DNA from 4 places in the Allobosea massiliensis genome. Region 1 is predicted to be linked to each of the others. Evidence: predicted binding sites of a transcription regulator. Region 1 holds the regulator's gene; each other region holds the start of a gene.
What was found. The regulator LexA, encoded in region 1, represses DNA repair genes until DNA is damaged. The targets are predictions, from matches to a motif close to TGTTCNNNNTGTGTTCNG.

Region 1 (4,576 bases):
CCGCCGACGCCATCGACATCGTCGGCACGGGCGGGGATTCCTCGGGCTCCTACAACGTCTCGACGCTGGCCTCGATCATCACCGCCGCCTGCGGCGTGCCGGTCGCCAAGCATGGCAATCGCGCCGCCTCCTCGAAGACCGGCACCGCCGACGTGCTGATGGCGCTCGGCGTCAAGGTCGGGCTCGATCCGGCGGCGACGGCGCGCTGCATCGCCCAGGCCGGTGTCGGCTTCATGTTCGCGCCGACGCATCACGCCTCGATGCGCCATGTCGCGCCGGTGCGGGTCGAACTCGGCACGCGCACGATCTTCAACCTGCTCGGCCCGCTCTCGAACCCGGCCGGCGTCAAGAAGCAGTTGATCGGCGCCTTCTCGGAAACCTGGCTGGAGCCGATGGTGAAGGTGTTGGCGAGCCTCGGCTCGACGCGGGTCTGGGCCGTTCATGGGTCCGACGGGCTCGACGAGATCACCACGACGGGTCCGACCCGCGTGGTCTCGCTGGACAATGGCCGGATCGAAAGCTTCCAGATCTCGCCCGAGGATGTCGGGCTGGCCCGCGCCAGGCCGGAGGATCTGCGCGGTGGCGAGCCGGCGCAGAATGCCGAGGCGCTGCGTGCGGTGCTCGACGGGCAGAAGACCGCCTTCCGCGACATCGCCGCCTTCAACGCCGCCGCGGCACTGCTGGTCGCCGGCCGGGCGGGCGATCTGCGCGACGGCTTCGCGCAGGCGAATGCGGCGCTCGACAGCGGCAAGGCCAAGGCGACCTTGGCCGCCCTCGTCGCCAGCTCGAACGCGTGAGGCCCTGATGAGCGACATTCTCGCGAAGATCGAGGCCTATAAGCGCCAGGAGATCGCGGCCGCCAAACTGGCGATCCCGCAGGACCGGATCGAGGTGCTGGCGCGTGACGCCGGGCCGACGCGCGGCTTCGCCGATGCGCTGGCCGCAAAGCACACCGCCGGCCAGCCGGCGCTGATCGCCGAGATCAAGAAGGCCTCGCCCTCCAAGGGGCTGATCCGCGCCGATTTCGACCCGCCCGTGCTGGCGCGCGCCTACGCCGCCGGCGGGGCCGCCTGCCTCTCCGTCCTGACCGATGGCCCCTCCTTCCAGGGCCGGCCGGAATTCCTGCTGCAGGCGCGCGCGGCCTCCGTGCTGCCGGTGCTGCGCAAGGATTTCCTCTACGATCCCTATCAGGTCTACGAGGCGCGGGCCTGGGGGGCGGACTGCATCCTGATCATCATGGCGGGCGTCGACGACGCCACGGCGCGCGCGCTGGAGACCACCGCCTTCGATCTCGGCATGGATGTGCTGGTCGAAGTCCATGACGACGCCGAACTCGACCGCGCGCTGGCGCTGAAGAGCCGCCTGCTCGGCATCAACAACCGCGATCTGCGCGATTTCACCGTCGATCTCGCGGTGACCGAGCGGCTGGCGCCGCGCGTGCCGGCCGACCGGATCGTCATCAGCGAGAGCGGCATCTTCAGCCATGGCGATGTCGGCCGGCTGAACGGGGCCGGGGTCAGGACCTTCCTCGTCGGCGAAAGCCTGATGCGACAGGCCGATGTGACGGCCGCGACGCGCGAACTGCTCACGGGCCAGACATCACAAGCCAAGACGCAGGAGAGCGCCGCGTGAGCGCACTCAGCCATCTCGACGCGCAGGGCCAGGCGCATATGGTCGATGTCGGCGACAAGGCCGAGACCTCGCGCACGGCCATCGCCGAGGGCTGCGTGGTGATGCAGCCGCAGACGCTGGCGATCGTGCGCGCGGGCGACGCCAAGAAGGGCGATGTGCTCGGCACGGCGAGGCTCGCCGGCATCATGGCCGCCAAGCGCAGCCATGAGCTGATCCCGCTCTGCCACCCGCTGCTGATCACCAAGATCGCGGTCGATCTCGAGATCGACGAGGCCCTGCCCGGCATCCGCGTGCGGGCCGAGGTCAAGGTGAAGGGCCAGACCGGCGTCGAGATGGAGGCACTCACCGCCGTCAGCATCGCCTGCCTGACCGTCTACGACATGGTCAAGGCGGCCGACCGCGGCATGCGGATCGAGGGCATCCGGCTGACCCACAAATCCGGCGGCAAGTCAGGTGTGTTCCAGGCCGACGCCTCCCCAGGGGGACCGGTCTGATGGCGCTGACGCCGGTCCCGGTCGCGCTGCGCGCGCTGCTCGACAGCGTGCCCGGCCGCACGCCCATCGAGACCCTGCCGCTGGCGCAGTGCGCCTGGCGCGTGCTCGGGGCCGATCTCGCGGCGCTCAGGACACAGCCGCCCTTCGCCAATTCGGCCATGGACGGCTATGCGGTGCGGGGCGACGACCTCGTGCCGGGCGCCGAACTGCGCGTTCTCGGCGAATCCGCGGCCGGGCGCTCCTTCGACGGCAGCGTGGCCGCCGGCGAGGCGGTCCGGATCTTCACGGGTGCGCCGATCCCCGAGGGCGCCGACACCATCCTGATCCAGGAGAACGCCGACGGTGTCGGCTCGGCCGCGATCACCGTTCGCGAGGGCGCGCCCAAGGGCAAATTCATTCGCAAGGCCGGGCTCGACTTCAGCGAGGGCGACCAGCTGCTCGCGGCCGGCACCCGGCTCGACAGCGCCGCGCTCGGGCTCGCCGCCGCCGCTGGCCACCCCGCGCTTGCGGTGCGCCGCAAGCCGCTGGTGGCGATCCTCGCCACCGGCGACGAGCTCGTGCTGCCGGGCGAGCCGGTCGGGCCCGACCAGATCGTCGCCTCCAACTCGTTTGCGCTGGCCGCGCTGGTCGAGCAGGCGGGCGGGAGCGTGCTCGATCTCGGCATCGCCCGCGACGACCATGCCGATCTCGCCGCCAGGATCGGGCAGGCGCGGGACGCCGGCGCGGATGTGCTGGTGACGCTGGGCGGCGCCTCCGTCGGTGCCCATGATCTCGTCCAGGAGGCGCTGAAGCGCGCCGGCATGGATCTCGGCTTCTGGAAGATCGCGATGCGGCCGGGCAAGCCGATGATGACCGGCCGGCTCGGCCCGATGGTCGCGATCGGCCTGCCGGGCAACCCCGTCTCCTCGATCGTCTGCGGGCATCTCTTCGTGGTGCCGGTGATCGAGGCCCTGCTCGGCATGCCCTCGCCCGAGCGCGACCGCAGCGAGCCCGGCTTGCTCGGGCGCGACATGCCGGCCAATGACGAGCGCGAGGATTATTTGCGCTCCAGCCTCGTCCTGACCGAGGCCGGCTGGGAGGCGACGCCGTTCGAGAGGCAGGATTCCTCGATGCTCGGCCTGCTCGCGAGGGCGCAGGCGCTGGCGATCCGCCCGGTTTTCGCGCCGGCGGCCCGCAAGGGCGATCCCTGCCGCTTCATTCGTCTGCGATAGGTCGCGGGCTGGCGCATCGGCTTGCGGAACACAACGCGAACGGGTATGGTGTTCGTGATTTGTTTCGAATCTGCGATGATCGGCAGATTTCAGAGCGCCGGCGGGGATCATGCTGACACGCAAACAGTTCGAACTGCTTCGCTTCATCCATGAGCGCCTGCGCGAGAGCGGCGTCCCTCCCTCCTTCGACGAAATGAAGGACGCGCTCGACCTCAAGTCGAAATCCGGCATCCACCGCCTGATCATGGCCCTCGAGGAACGCGGCTTCATCCGCCGCCTGCCGAACCGGGCACGGGCGCTCGAAGTGATCAAGCTGCCGGATGGCGCGGGTGGTGGCCTCCAGGGCGGCGCGCGCCGCTTCAATCCCTCCATCGTCCAGGGCGGGCTCGGCAAGGAGACGCCGCCGGCCAAGGACGGGCTGCCCGGCCGGGCGCGCCCGGTGGAGGCGATGCCGGAAGACGCCCGCAACACGATCGCGATCCCTGTCATGGGCCGCATCGCGGCGGGCACGCCGATCTCGGCGATCCAGAGCCGCAGCCACAGCGTCGCCCTCCCCGCCGACATGCTCGGCTCCGGTGAGCATTTCGCGCTGGAGGTCCGCGGCGACTCGATGGTCGAGGCCGGCATTCTCGACGGCGACACGGTGGTGATCCGGCGCCAGGACACCGCCAATACCGGCGACATCATCGTCGCCCTGATCGACGACGAGGAGGCGACGCTGAAGCGGCTGCGCAAGCGGGGCTCCTCGATCGCGCTGGAGGCAGCCAATCCGGCTTACGAGACGCGGGTGCTGGGACCGGACCGGGTCAAGATCCAGGGTCGGCTTGTCAATCTGATGCGGCGCTACTGACGGGCCGGCGCTAGGGCAGGCGCTCGGTATCGGGCGCCTCCTCGGCCGGTGGCGGCCCAGCCGGGCCCGCAGTTGTCGGCGCGGGCTGGGGACGCCGGCGGCTCCAGGGCCGGTCGCCCGCATCCTGCGCCGCGTGGTTTTGCCAGCCGGAGCGAGTCCGAACCAGGGCTGTCGCGCCATCGCGCTGCAACGTCATCCGGTCGATCAGCCGCGCGCGGCAGGCCGCCGTCCAGGGAATCGGCGTCACCACCACATCGGCGCGGCGGCAATCCTCGATGATGGCGAGCCGGTCCTGCGCATAGGCGATGCTGTGGCCCTCTCTCGTCATCAGCACGCAGCCGCGCGGATCGCAGGCCGCGCCCTTGCGCAGCGACGGGTCGTCGGGCTGG
Region 2 (4,576 bases), on a different contig from region 1:
GCGCGCCAGCCATGGTTCGCGACGCCCCAGGTGATGACCTGCGGCCAGATCACGCCCGCCAGATAGCTGCCGGACGCACCGAAGACGACCGCGAGACCGCGATGCTTGCGAAACCAATGCGAGAGATCCGCGATCAGCGGCGAGAAGCCCGCCCCACCGCCGACGCCGATCAGGAAGAGATGGACGAGGGCGAACTGCCAGAGCGATTGCGCCATGCCGGCCAGGATGTAACCGCTGCCCAGCAGCAAGGCGCCGCCCACGATCGGCACGATGATCCCGTAGCGGTCGGCGATGCGGCCCATGGCGATATTGCCGAAGCCGAAGCCCAGCATGACGCAGGTATAGGGCAGCGCAGCCCCGGCCCGCAGCGTCCCGAACTCGGCCTGCACCGAAGGCAGCACGACGACGACCGACCAGGTGCCGACACAGGCCGCCGTGCCGACCAGCAGCGACACGGCCAGCCGCAGCCAGGCATAGGAAGAATCGGGCGCGTAACGGGAGTCGTCGCTGGACATGTTTCCTCGGCGCGCCGGCTCACAGGACCGACGTTCTTCACCGAGGAGTAAGGCAGTCGGCCGAGCGGCGGCAAGCTCGCGCAAGGCGGGGCCGGTCGGCGTTCAGGGCGGGGCCGTGCCGCGACCCCACCCTGAGCGGGACCCAGGCGGTGAGCCTGGGTCCGATCCAGCGCCACCCGGAGGTGGCGCGGAAACGTCAGGCGGCGCGGCGCTCGTGGCGGCCCTCATTGACCTCTTCGATGATCTTGGCGACGAAAGCCGGCAGATCGTCGGGCTTGCGCGAGGTGACGACGCCCTTGTCGGTGACGACTTCGCTGTCCTCCCACATCGCGCCGGCATTGATCATGTCCTGCTTCATCGTGTTGTACGAGGTCAGACGGCGGCCCTTGGCGATGCCGGTGTCGATCAGCAGCCAGGGAGCGTGGCAGACGGCGGCGACGACCTTGCCCTGCTCGAAGAAGCGCTTGATCAGCGTCAGCGCCTCGGGCGTGCCGCGCAGCGTGTCGGGGTTCATCTGCCCGCCCGGCAACACGATAGCGTCATAGGCATCGGCGCTGACCTCGGCGATTGTCTTGTCGACCTTCACCGCGCGGCCCCAGTCCTTCTGGTCCCAGCCCGTGATTTCCCCGGCCTCGGGCGCGACGATATGCACGGTCGCGCCGGCTTCCTTCAGCTTGGCATGCGGAACATCGAGCTCCGACTGCTCGAAGCCGTTGGTGGCGAGGATGAGGATGGTCTTGCCTGACAGGTCGTTCATGGGACGGCCTCCTTGTTCGGGTTGAGGATGATGCCTCGACAACCCGCACGGGCCATGTCCGTTCCTGCGGTCTTGCGTCGCCCCCCGGAACGCTAGCGGAAGACGCTCTCTCCGGCCTGATCGACCAGCTGCTGGCCCTTGACCAGCGTGAAATCGACGGCCTCGTCCTTGCCCGGGAAACGGTCGGCCCGGACGAAGCGGTGGCTCTTCAGCTCCCCCTCGATCGTCTTTTCGACGACGCCGCAGAGCTGCCACTGGCCGCCCTCCTGATAGGGCGTCGCATGGATGGTGAAGCCGTTGTGCTCGATGGTCTTCGCCGGGCCCGTCGGCTTTGCCTCGGCCGCCTGGCCACCGCCGAAGAGCTTCTTGAGAAACGACATGGGCTGTCTCCTTGTCCATCGGGCGCCGCGCCCCTTCTCCCAGATTGCGGCGCGATGGGGAACCCGTCGGCGCGCGGCTCGTTGTCAGTGAACAAATCAGGAACGGAGACGCATCGTGACGAGCCGCACCGACGAACACGCCAGCCCGCTGGACGACAATCCCAAGCGCGACCCAAACCCGCCGGACAACACGCAGAAGGATCCCGCCGACTGGGTGTCAGGCGACGACCCGATGACGGGCGCGCAGACATCCTATCTCAAGACCCTGTCCGAGCAGACGCAGCGGCCAGGGGACTTCGCCGAGGATCTGAGCAAGGCCGAAGCGTCGAAACGGATCGATGCGCTGAAGGCGGATCTGGCGGGGTGAGGATGCCTCACGCCGCTAGGTGCAGCACCACCTCGCGCCGGTGCGGGCGGGCGCGGTGCTCGAACAGGTAGATCCCCTGCCAGGTGCCGAGCGCCAGCCGCCCGCCCATCACCGGGATCGAGAGCGAGACCGGCGTCAGCGCCGCCTTGATGTGGGCCGGCATGTCGTCGGGACCCTCCGCCCGGTGGACGAGATAATCCATCGCCGGATCGTCGGCGGAGGGCACGAGCCGACGGAAGAAGGCCTCGAGATCGACGCGCACATCGGGATCGGCATTCTCCTGGATCAGCAGCGAGCAGGAGGTGTGGCGCAGGAAGAGCGTCAGCAGCCCGGTCTCGATCCCGGCCCCGGCGACGAAAGCGGTCGCCTCCCGCGTGAACTCGTAGAGGCCCGGACCGCGCGTCGCGATCGTCAGCAGCGTCTGCGCCGCCATCTCAGCGCTCGGTCACGGCGAGCTTCGCTCCCAACGCGACGAAGGCCGCCGCGAAGCCCCGCCGCAGCCAGGCCATCACCGCAGGCCGCGTCACCACCTTGTCGCGCATCGCCGCCGCGAAGAGGCCGTAGAGCGCAAACACCACGAAGGTCATCGCCATGAACACGCCGGACAGTTCGAGCATGCGCGCCAGCGGCGCCGCCTCGCCGGCCGCGATGAACTGCGGCAGGAAGGCGACGAAGAAGATCGAGAGCTTGGGGTTGAGGACATTGATCGCGACGCCGTCGCGCAGCACCCGCCATGCCGAGCGCGGATCGGCCTTCGCCTCGACGCTCAGCGCCCCATGCTCCTGCAGCGTCTGCCAGGCCATGAACAGGAGATAGGCGACGCCGGCATATTTCACGACGGCGAAGGCGAGCGCGCTGGCATGCAGCAGCGCCGCCAGCCCCAGCATCGCCGCCAGCAGATGCGGCACGATGCCGAGCGTGCAGGCGAAGGCGGCAAGCACACTCGCGCGCGAGCCCCGGGTGAGCCCCGCCGCGATGGTGTAGATCGCACCCGTCCCCGGCGAGGCGACGACGATCAGCGAGGTCAGGAGGAATTCGGGCGACATGGGCTTGAGCCTCCGCGGAGCAGCGGCCAGCAAGCCGCAAGCCGCCGCCGGGATCAAGCCCGCCTCGCCTGCATCCCCGGCCAGCCTCAAAACTTAGGTATTGACCTAAGTATTTTTCTGGGCTTGAATCGCGCCATGTCCGTGACGCCCTCCACCCTCGACGACACCTTCCGTGCCCTGGCCGATCCGACCCGGCGCGCGGTGGTGCAGGCGCTGGGGCGGGGGCCGGCCTCGGTCAGCGAACTCGCCCGGCCCTTCGAGATGGCGCTGCCGAGCTTCCTCCAGCATCTCAGGGTGCTCGAGGAAAGCGGCCTCGTCACCACGGCCAAATCCGGGCGCGTGCGCACCTGCTCCCTGCGCCGGGAACCTCTCGCCGCCGCCGAAACCTGGCTGGAGGCGCAGCGCAGCCTCTGGACGCAGCGCCTCGACCAGCTCGACGCCTTCGTCCTGACCCTGAAAAACGACGAGGAACGCCCATGACGACCCTGCCCGCCGCCGCCTTCGACCCGGCGCTCGATCTCGAACTCAAGCGCGAGGTCGAGGTCGCCCCGCATCTGGTCTGGCGCGCCTGGACCGAGCCGGCCCTGCTGAAGCAGTGGTTCACGCCGGCGCCCTGGCGCACCACCCTGTGCGAGATCGACCTGCGTCCCGGCGGCAAGTTCCGCACCGTGATGGAAGGCCCCAACGGCGAGAAGAACGACGGCACCGGCTGCTTTCTCTTCGTCGTTCCGGAGAAGCTGCTCGTCTTCACCGACGCGCTCGGCCCCGGCTACCGCCCGCTGGGCTCCGGCTTCATGACCGCCTCGATCGAAATCGAGCCGACCGCGACCGGAACGCTCTACACGGCCCGCGCCCTGCACAAGGACGAAGCCGGCCGCAAGCAGCACGAGGAGATGGGCTTCCAGCAGGGCTGGGGCACCGCGCTCGACCAGTTGGTGGCGCTGGTGAAGGGGATGTGACGGCCACAATCCCTGTCACGAACAAGAAAGCCGGCCTTGCGGCCGGCTTTTTCGTCAATTGTCCAGGAAGCTCCTGAGCTTCCGGCTCCGGCTCGGATGCTTCAGCTTCCTGAGCGCCTTTGCCTCGATCTGGCGGATGCGCTCGCGGGTGACGCTGAACTGCTGCCCGACCTCTTCGAGCGTGTGGTCGGTATTCATGCCGATGCCGAAGCGCATGCGCAGCACGCGCTCCTCGCGGGGCGTGAGCGAGGCGAGCACGCGCGTGGTGGTCTCGCGCAGGTTCGACTGGATCGCCGCGTCGATCGGCAGGATCGCGTTCTTGTCCTCGATGAAGTCGCCGAGATGGCTGTCCTCCTCGTCACCGATCGGCGTTTCGAGCGAGATCGGCTCCTTGGCGATCTTGAGGACCTTGCGCACTTTCTCGAGCGGCATGGCGAGCTTCTCGGCCAGCTCCTCCGGCGTGGGCTCGCGGCCGATCTCGTGCAGCATCTGGCGCGAGGTCCGCACGATCTTGTTGATCGTCTCGATCATGTGGACGGGAATGCGGATCGT
Region 3 (4,576 bases), on a different contig from region 1:
CAGGAGAACGCCTTCCAGGAGCTCCAGCACGCGATCGACTATCTCGACCACGCGCCGGCCGGCTTCGTCTCGATCGACGCCGATGGCGAGGTCTCCTATCTCAACGCCACCCTCTCGGGCTGGCTCGATTTCGACCTCGCCCGCTTCGGCTCCGGCGGCCTGCATCTCGACGACATCGCCACGCCCGCCGCCGCCGCCCTCGTCCAGGCCATCCGCGGCCATGCCGGCGATGTCCGCGTCGAGGTGCTCGACGTCGATCTCAAGCGCCGCAACGGCGCGCCCCTCCCCGTGCGCCTGCACCACCAGGTCGCCTTCGGCAGCGACGGCCGCGCCGGCCCCTCGCGCACGCTCGTGCTCAACCGCGCCCCCGGCGAGGCCGGCACCGACGGCAGCAGCGAGGCCGAGATCCGCTTCGCCCGCTTCTTCCACTCGACGCCGATGGCGATCGCCACTGTCGACCGCACCGGCGCCATCCTGCGCGCCAACGCCGCCTTCGCCCGGCTCACCCCGGGCGGGCCGCAGCCCGCCACGATCCTCGATCTCGTCGCCGCCGGCGGTGGGCTCGACCGGGCGCTGGCGGATGCGATGGAGGGCCGCTCCGAGATCACCCCGCTCGACCTGACGCTGGCGGCCGACGAGACCCGCTCGGTCCGGCTCTATCTCTCGCCGGTGGCGGCGACGGAGGATGGCGACGGCGAGCGCGCCATCATCTACGCGCTCGAGACCACCGCCGAGCGCAAGCTCAAGGACAATATCGACCAGGCCCAGAAGATGCAGGCGGTCGGCCAGCTCGCCGGCGGCATCGCGCACGACTTCAACAACGTGCTGCAGGTCATCATCAACGCCTCGGAGTTCCTGCTGGCGAGCCACCGGCCGACGGACCCCTCCTTCCCCGACATCATGCAGATCAAGCAGAACGCCTACCGCGCCGCGGCGCTGGTGCGGCAGCTGCTCGCCTTCTCGCGCCGCCAGACGCTGCGCCCGCAGGTGCTGGAGCTCGGCGACGTGCTCTCCGACCTCTCGCTGATGCTGAAGCGCGTCGTCGCCGACAAGGTCACGCTCGACGTGCGCCAGGGCCGCGACCTCTGGCCGGTCAAGGCCGATCTCGGCCAGCTCGAGCAGGTCATCGTCAACCTCGCCGTCAACGCCCGCGACGCCATGGCCGATGGCGGCAAGCTCACCGTGCGCACCCGCAATGTCGAGCGGGCCGACTGCGCCGGCTTCGCCCATGCCGCCCTGCCGGCGGACGACTATGTGCTGCTCGAGGTCGAGGACTCCGGTACCGGCATCGCGCCCGAGCATCTCGACAAGATCTTCGAGCCCTTCTTCACCACCAAGGAGGTCGGCAAGGGCACGGGGCTGGGCCTCTCCATGGTCTATGGCATCGTCAAGCAGACCGGCGGCTTCGTCTTCTGCGACTCGGTCGTCGGCCGCGGCACGATCTTCCGCATCTTCCTGCCCCGCCATGTGCCGAGCGAGGAGGAGATCGCCGCCGAGGCCGCGGTCAAGGAGGCGCCGAAGAAGGTCGCCGCCGACCACACCGGCGCCGGGGTCATCCTGCTAGTCGAGGACGAGGACGCCGTGCGCGCGCTCAACGCCCGCATGCTGGTCTCGCGCGGCTACACCGTCCACGAGGCCGCCTCGGGCGTCGAGGCGCTCGACATCTTCCTCGCCCATGACGGGCAGATCGACCTCGTCGTCTCCGACGTGGTCATGCCCGAGATGGACGGCCCGACGCTGCTCGGCGAGCTGCGCCAGCGCAACCCCAACACCAAGGTCGTCTTCGTCTCCGGCTATGCCGAGGAAGCCTTCCGCAAGAACCTGCCCGAGGGCGAGGATTTCCACTTCCTGCCGAAACCCTTCACGATGAAGCAGCTCGTCGAGACGGTGAAGGCGGCGATGGGGTGAGCCCGGTGCGGGGGCCGAGCGCGCGCCGCTATGCGATCCTGCTCGCCGTGCAGACGCTCTGTGCGGCGGTCGTGTTGTTCAACATCCATGCGAGCTTTCGCCTGCTGATCGAGAACATCGGCACGCCGCATCTCTCCACACGGCTGAGCATCGTGCAGCTGCTGCTCGCGGCGGCTCTGGGCCAGGCCTGCTACTGGTACCGGCTGCACCGGGTCGCCCTGCCGCCGATCCGCCGCAACCTGCCGATCGGGCATCTGCTGGCCTTCGCCAGCCGCATCGGCTTCATCTTCGGCAGCGCGCTGTTCTCGGTCTATTTCCTGCGCCACGCCCCGGTCGTCGACCTCTCGACCGCCGACCTGGTCTGGCGCGGCACCCTGCTGCTGGCGATCCTGTTCGCGCTCTATTGCTACACGCTCGAACTGGAGCGTCTCGGCGCGGCGCTTCAGGCGCCGCCTAGCGCCTGAAGCGGGGCGCGGATGGCCAGGTTCCTGCCCAAGCCCTTCACGATGAAGCAGCTCGTCGAGACGGTGAAGGCGGCGATGGGCTAGCGCTCAGCCGAGCGCATCCACCAGCGAGGGCCGGCTGTTGCCGTCGCGCCCAGTCACGGCCGGCGCCGCCAGCATCGCGTTCAGCACCGCCTCCTGCGTCGCCTCGGCGGCCGCCCGGAACGGCCCGTCGATCCGGCTCTCGTTGAGCATCGTCATCGGCAGGAGATCGGCTGTCTCGTGATGGGCGATGCGACCCGCCGTGCTGAACGCGACGGCGATGTCGCCACTGCCATGGCCCCAGAAGGCGCCGAGCCGCGCCAGCCCCGCGCCGCAGCGCCGCGCCACCCGGTTGAGCTGGCGCGATTCGAGCGGCAGGTCGGTCGCCAGCACGATGATCACCGAGCCCCGCTCGGGCGCGGCAGGAGTCGGCACCGGCGGCACGGGCCGGCGCCCGTCCGGCAGAACGAGATCGCCGGCATTGCCGAAATTGGCGAGTACGAGCACGCCCAGCGTGAAGTCCCGGCCATCCAGACGCATCAGCCGCGAGGCCGTGCCGATGCCGCCTTTGAAGCCGAAGGCGCTCATCCCCGAGCCGGCGCCGACCGCACCCTCCGCCACTGGCCCGCCCGCCGCGGCATCGAGAGCCGCGACCGCATCGGCTTCCGTCAGGGCCCGCGCCCGGATGTCCGACAGGAACCCGTCATTGCACTCCAGCACCAGCGGATTGACCGTGCCGGTCTCGCGGCCGATCTCGGGATTGGCCGCCAGCGCCCGGCCGACCAGCGCATCGAAGCCGGTGCCGACCGAGAAGGTGTTGCCGAGCAGGATCGGCGTCTCGATCTGGCCGAGCTCGGCGAGCTGTACCAGCCCGGCGCTCTTGCCGAAGCCGTTGATGACGTCGCATCCGGCCCGCAGCTTCTCGCGGAAAAGATCGCCCTCATGCGGCAGCACAGCGGTGAAGCCCGTGAGAATGTTTCCCTCGCGCAGGCTGCGATGGCCGACGCGCACGCCGGCGACGTCGGTGATGGCGTTCAGCGGCCCCGGCGGCAGGCTGCCGCAGATCAGCCCGAAGTCACGCGCGCGCCTGTTCATGTCACCTCGTCTCCGGTCGGTGCCGAGGCCTTCGCCGCGGCGCATCCCCTCTCCTAGACCCTCCTGCCATCTCCTGTCAGCAGGCGCGAAACGAGAACGAAGAAAGAACTTGCGCGCGAGAACAAACCATGACCATTCTCGCTCACCGGCGCGGATTGAGATGTCCCCGTGCCCCTGCCATAAGGAGCGCAGATCGTGAGTCAGGCGAATCTCAAACTCGTGGAAGGGTCCTCGATGGACAAGGCCAAGGCGCTCGATGCGGCGCTCTCGCAGATCGAACGCGCCTTCGGCAAGGGCTCGATCATGCGCCTGGGCAAGAACCAGCAGGCGATCGAGATCGAGACCGTCTCCACCGGCTCGCTCGGCCTCGACATCGCGCTCGGCGTCGGCGGTCTGCCGCGCGGCCGCGTCATCGAGATCTACGGACCGGAAAGCTCCGGCAAGACCACGCTGGCGCTGCACACCATCGCCGAGGCCCAGAAGAAGGGCGGCGTCTGCGCCTTCGTCGATGCCGAGCACGCGCTCGATCCGGTCTATGCCCGCAAGCTCGGCGTCAATCTCGACGACCTGCTGATCTCCCAGCCCGACACCGGCGAACAGGCGCTCGAGATCACCGACACCCTCGTCCGCTCCGGCGCGATTGACGTGCTGGTCGTCGACTCGGTCGCAGCCCTCACCCCGCGCGCCGAGATCGAGGGCGAGATGGGCGATGTCCAGCCCGGCCTCCAGGCCCGCCTGATGAGCCAGGCGCTGCGCAAGCTGACCGCCTCGATCTCGCGCTCGAACTGCATGGTCATCTTCATCAACCAGATCCGCATGAAGATCGGCGTGATGTACGGCTCTCCGGAGACGACGACCGGCGGCAACGCGCTGAAGTTCTACGCCTCCGTGCGCCTCGACATCCGCCGCGTCTCGACGCTGAAGGAGCGCGACGAGGCCACCGGCAACCAGGTCCGCGTCAAGGTCGTCAAGAACAAGGTCGCGCCGCCCTTCAAGCAGGTCGAGTTCGACATCATGTTCGGCGAGGGCATCTCCAAGGTCGGCGAGCTGATCGATCTCGGCGTCAAGGCCGGCATGGTCGAGAAGTC
Region 4 (4,576 bases), on a different contig from region 1:
TTGACCAGCCCGCCCACCGTGATGCCGCCGAAGCCGACGCCGTGATAGCCGCGCTCGCGACCGATCAGCCGCGTCCGCGTGCCCTGGCCGATGGCGCGCTGATAGGCGATCGCGATCTTCAGCGCGGTGTCGACCGATTCCGAGCCCGAGCCGGTGAAGAAGATCCGGTCGAGCTTGCCGGCGCCCTCGCCCGGCGCGATCGCCGCCAGCCGCTCGGCGAAATCGAAGGCGATCGGATGGCCCATCTGGAAGGACGGCGCATAGTCGAGCGTCGCGAGCTGGCGCTCGACGGCTTGCGTGATCGGCTGGCGGCCATGGCCGGCATTGACGCACCAGAGGCCGGCCGTGCCGTCGATGACCTTGCGCCCGTCCTCGGTGGCGTAGTGCATCCCCTGCGCCGAGGCGAGCAGGCGCGGCGCCGCCTTGAACTGCCGGTTGGCGGTGAAGGGCATCCAGTAGCTGTCGAGCGAACGGGCGTTCTGCAGGGCCTGCGGTGGCGTGGCGATGGTCATGGGTGATCTCCTCTTCCGGCAGGGAGCACCGTTTGACCAATCCGAACAAGTCTGTTTCGGATTTCCAGCAAGCGCTTGTTTTTGCTGAAAACAAAGTGAGAATGGTGCGGATATCGACCAGGGAGACCACGCCCCCGTGAGCGACACCGACATCGGCGCGCGGCTGCGCTATCTGCGCACCCGCCACGGGCTATCGCAGCGGGCGCTGGCGAAGCGTGCCGGCGTGACCCATTCCACCGTCTCGCTGATCGAATCCAACGGTGTGAACCCCTCCGTCGGCGCGCTGAAGCGCATCCTCGACGGCATCCCGATCGGCCTCTCCGAATTCTTCGCGCTGGAGCCGGACCGCCCGCGACAGGCCTTCTACCGCGCCGACGAACTGGTCGAGATCGGCAAAGGCGGCATCTCCTACCGCCAGATCGGCGAGAACCTCTTCGGCCGCGCCCTGCAGATCCTGAAGGAGCGCTACGAGCCCGGCACCGACACCGGCCGCGTGCCGCTCTCGCATGATGGCGAGGAGGGCGGCATCGTGCTCTCCGGCCGGCTAGAGGTCTCAGTCGACGACGAGCGGCGCATCCTCGGCCCCGGCGACGCCTATTACTTCGAGAGCCGCCGGCCGCACCGCTTCCGCTGTGTCGGCCCGGTCGCCTGCGAGGTCGTCAGCGCCTGCACGCCGCCCTCGTTCTGATCGAGGTTCTTGACCACCACCCGTCACGCGCCCACCTTGAGCTTCAGTGACTAGAGCTTTGGAGTGAGCCGATGCCGACCGCAACTGTCGAGCGCGTGATGCCGATCGGGGCGCTGGCCGAGCGCACCGGGGTCAAGGTCGAGACCATCCGCTATTACGAGCAGGTCGGCCTGCTGCCGCCGCCCGAACGCTCGGGGGGCAACCAGCGGCGCTATGGCCGGCGCCATGTCGAGCGCCTCGCCTTCATCAAGCATGCCCGCGACCTCGGCTTCGCGGTCGAGGCGATCCGCGCTTTGCTCAGGCTCTCCGACAATCCAGCCATGGCCTGCGACGAGGCCCATGCCATCGCGGTGGCCCATCGCGACGAGGTCCGCCGCAAGATCGCGCGGCTGCGCTCGCTTGAGGCCGAGCTGGAGCGCATCGCCGCGACCTGCTCCGGCGGCGTCGCTGCCTGCGACTGTGCCGTCATCGAGGCACTGGCCGACCATGGCCGCTGCAGCCACGCCGCGCATTGACGCTGCGGCTCTCGCCCTCACCGGGCAAGAGCTCCCAACGTCGCCTGTGGAGAAGCGCAATCCCGGGCTGCAACAACCCGCGCGGGCATTGCGGCCAAAGCCCGTCGAACGCTAGCCTCGCCTCAATTCTGTCGGGAGCCACTATGTCCAGCGACTTCGCCACGCCGCCCGGCCTGAGGCATCGCCAGATCGCGGTCCGTGACACGACGCTGCATGTTGCCGAGGTCGGTTCCGGGCCGCCGGTGCTGCTGCTGCATGGCTGGCCGGAGTTCTGGGCGACCTGGCTGCCCCTGATGAACCGGCTCCATGGCGGCTTCCGGCTGATCGCGCCGGATCTGCGCGGATTCGGCGACAGCGCCAAGGCGGCCGCCCCCCGCAGCGATGTCGGCGCCAACAGTCATGCCGACGACATGGCGTCGCTCGTCGTCGCGCTCGGCCTCGACTCGGTGGGCGTGGTCGGTCACGACGTCGGCGCCTATGCGGCCCAGGCGATGGCCCGGCGCCATCCTCAGCTCGTCGAGCGGCTGCTCTTCTTCAACTGCCCGACCCAGAGCATCGCCGGGCGCTGGGTCCATGACGGCCATGTCAACGAGGTCTGGCACCAGTCCTTTCAGCAACTGCCGCTGGCGGAGGCGCTGATCGGGCTCAGCCGGCAGTCCTGCGCGCTCTACTTCTCCCATTTCCTGACGCATTGGTGCCATCGCAAGGATGCCTTCGATCCGGCGCTGGAACTCTGGATCGATAATTTCATGAAGCCTGGCAATCTGCGCGGCGGCTTCGACTGGTATCGCAGCCAGAATGCCGCGCGGCTGGCGGCGATCGACGGACATCCGACGCCCTCGGTGCGCATCCACCAGCCGACGCGGGTGCATTGGGGCCGCCATGACCCCGTGCTGAAGTCGGAATGGGCCGCCTATGTGCCCGAACATTTCGACGACGCAGAGATCACCTTCTGCGAGAGCGCCGGTCATTTCGTCCATGTCGAGGCGCCCGACGAGGCGGCAGAGATCTTTGCCGATCTCTTCGGCTGAGCGCCGCCTGCTCTTCAGACCCTCGTTTCCCGACGAACCATGCCTAGATAGGCTCTGCGGCGGATGACGGGCGTCCGGTGCGCGACCATCGGAGGACAGGCGATGCCGAGACAGCGATCCCGACCCGGAAGGCGCAACGCGGCCCGACTTGCAGGCTGCGAGAACAAACCCCGATTCCCACCGCGTCAGCGATTCGGGCCCGCTTCGTTCGGGACTCGTTCCGCCTCCTAGTTCCTGCTGGCACCATGCCGCAGCGGCCCGCTTGAGGGACGCCCGGCCCGGCACTCACCACGATCGGCGTCGGCCTTGCTCCCTCCACGCTCCCTGCCGCCTTCGGCCCGCTCCAACGGCGTCACCGCCGTCCTCGGGCCGACCAATACCGGCAAGACCCATCTCGCCATCGAGCGGATGGTCGCCCATCCGACGGGCATGATCGGCCTGCCGCTGCGCCTGCTGGCCCGCGAAGTCTATCAGCGCGTCGTCGAGAAGGCCGGTGTCGAGGCGGTGGCGCTCGTCACAGGCGAGGAGAAGATCAAGCCTGCGCGCCCGCGCTTCTGGGTCTGCACCGTCGAGGCGATGCCGCGCGATCTCGCGGTCGATTTCGTCGCCATCGACGAGATTCAGCTCGCCGCCGATCTCGACCGCGGCCATGTCTTCACCGACCGGCTCTTGAACCGCCGCGGCCGCGCCGAGACCATGCTGATCGGCGCCGGGACGATGAAGCCGGTGATCGAGCAGCTCATCCCCGGCGTCAACGTGGTGACGCGTCCGCGGCTCTCGCAGCTGATGTTCGCCGGCGACCGCAAGATCACAAGGCTGCCGCCGCGCTCGGCCATCGTCGCCTTCTCGGTCGAGGAGGTCTATGCCATCGCCGAGCTGATCCGCCGGCAGAAGGGCGGCGCGGCGGTGGTGCTCGGCGCGCTCAGCCCGCGCACCCGCAACGCGCAGGTCGAGATCTACCAGTCGGGCGACGTCGACTATCTCGTCGCCACCGACGCGATCGGCATGGGGCTCAACCTCGATGTCGACCACATCGCCTTCGCCGCCGACAAGAAATATGACGGCCACCACTTTCGGAAGCTGCACCCCGCCGAGTTCGGCCAGATCGCCGGCCGGGCCGGGCGCCATCTGCGGGACGGCACCTTCGGCACCTCGGGTCGCTGCCCGGCTTTCGAGGCCGATCTCGTCGAGGCGATCGAGAATCATCGCTTCGAGCCGATGCGGCAGCTGCAATGGCGCAACACGGATCTCGACTTCCGCTCGGTCGCCCAGCTTCTCGACAGCCTGAACCTTCAGCCGGGCGAGGCCGGGCTGACGCGCGCTCTGATCGCCGAGGACATGAACACGCTGGAGATCCTCGCGCGCGATCCCGACATCAAGGCGCTGGCGCAAGGCAGGCCGGCGGTCGAGAGGCTCTGGGAAGTCTGCGGGCTGCCCGATTATCGCAAGATCGCACCGCAGCAGCATGCCGACCTCGCGACCACCCTCTATCTGCGCCTGATGCGCCATGGCCGACTCGATATCGACTGGTATCGCACCCAGCTGGCGGCTCTCGACCGCACCGATGGCGAGATCGACACGCTCTCCGCACGCATCGCCCAGGTCCGCACCTGGACCTTCGTCGCGAACCGCCCCGACTGGTTGCCCGATCCTGAGCATTGGCAGGGGGTGGCGCGTCTTGTAGAGGACAAGCTCTCGGACGCTCTGCACGAGCGTCTGGCCAGCCGATTTGTCGACCGGCGCACCAGCGTGCTGCTGCGCCGTTTGCGGGAGAATGCGATGTTGGAGGCTGAGGTCACCACGACGGGCGACGTGCTCGTCGAGGGCCAG

Region 2: a site for LexA is predicted at 1,740-1,757, ahead of ACFPN9_RS26755 (DUF3072 domain-containing protein). Genes of this name have one in related genera too.
Region 3: a site for LexA is predicted at 3,581-3,598, ahead of recA (recombinase RecA). Genes of this name have one in related genera too.
Region 4: a site for LexA is predicted at 2,952-2,969, ahead of ACFPN9_RS26945 (helicase-related protein). Genes of this name have one in related genera too.

What each region holds. Positions count from the first base shown of each region.
Region 1 is NZ_JBHSLU010000008.1:132,065-136,640, reverse strand. Features, by position in the region: gene trpD (anthranilate phosphoribosyltransferase) at 1-797, shown strand, start outside; gene trpC (indole-3-glycerol phosphate synthase TrpC) at 805-1,632, shown strand; gene moaC (cyclic pyranopterin monophosphate synthase MoaC) at 1,629-2,126, shown strand; gene ACFPN9_RS05880 (molybdopterin molybdotransferase MoeA) at 2,126-3,337, shown strand; gene lexA (transcriptional repressor LexA) at 3,447-4,187, shown strand; gene ACFPN9_RS05870 (ComEC/Rec2 family competence protein) at 4,198-4,576, opposite strand, start outside.
Region 2 is NZ_JBHSLU010000123.1:53,496-58,071, reverse strand. Features, by position in the region: gene ACFPN9_RS26770 (MFS transporter) at 1-515, opposite strand, end outside; gene ACFPN9_RS26765 (type 1 glutamine amidotransferase domain-containing protein) at 712-1,272, opposite strand; gene ACFPN9_RS26760 (HlyU family transcriptional regulator) at 1,365-1,652, opposite strand; gene ACFPN9_RS26755 (DUF3072 domain-containing protein) at 1,768-2,019, shown strand; gene ACFPN9_RS26750 (secondary thiamine-phosphate synthase enzyme YjbQ) at 2,027-2,452, opposite strand; gene ACFPN9_RS26745 (LysE family translocator) at 2,454-3,065, opposite strand; gene ACFPN9_RS26740 (ArsR/SmtB family transcription factor) at 3,201-3,545, shown strand; gene ACFPN9_RS26735 (SRPBCC family protein) at 3,542-4,024, shown strand; gene rpoD (RNA polymerase sigma factor RpoD) at 4,079-4,576, opposite strand, start outside.
Region 3 is NZ_JBHSLU010000010.1:19,927-24,502, forward strand. Features, by position in the region: gene cckA (cell cycle histidine kinase CckA) at 1-1,908, shown strand, start outside; gene ACFPN9_RS06530 (hypothetical protein) at 1,914-2,372, shown strand; gene ACFPN9_RS06535 (DmpA family aminopeptidase) at 2,460-3,488, opposite strand; gene recA (recombinase RecA) at 3,684-4,576, shown strand, end outside.
Region 4 is NZ_JBHSLU010000127.1:24,057-28,632, reverse strand. Features, by position in the region: gene aptA (omega-aminotransferase AptA) at 1-512, opposite strand, end outside; gene ACFPN9_RS26960 (cupin domain-containing protein) at 649-1,200, shown strand; gene ACFPN9_RS26955 (MerR family transcriptional regulator) at 1,272-1,715, shown strand; gene ACFPN9_RS26950 (alpha/beta fold hydrolase) at 1,859-2,746, shown strand; gene ACFPN9_RS26945 (helicase-related protein) at 3,053-4,576, shown strand, end outside.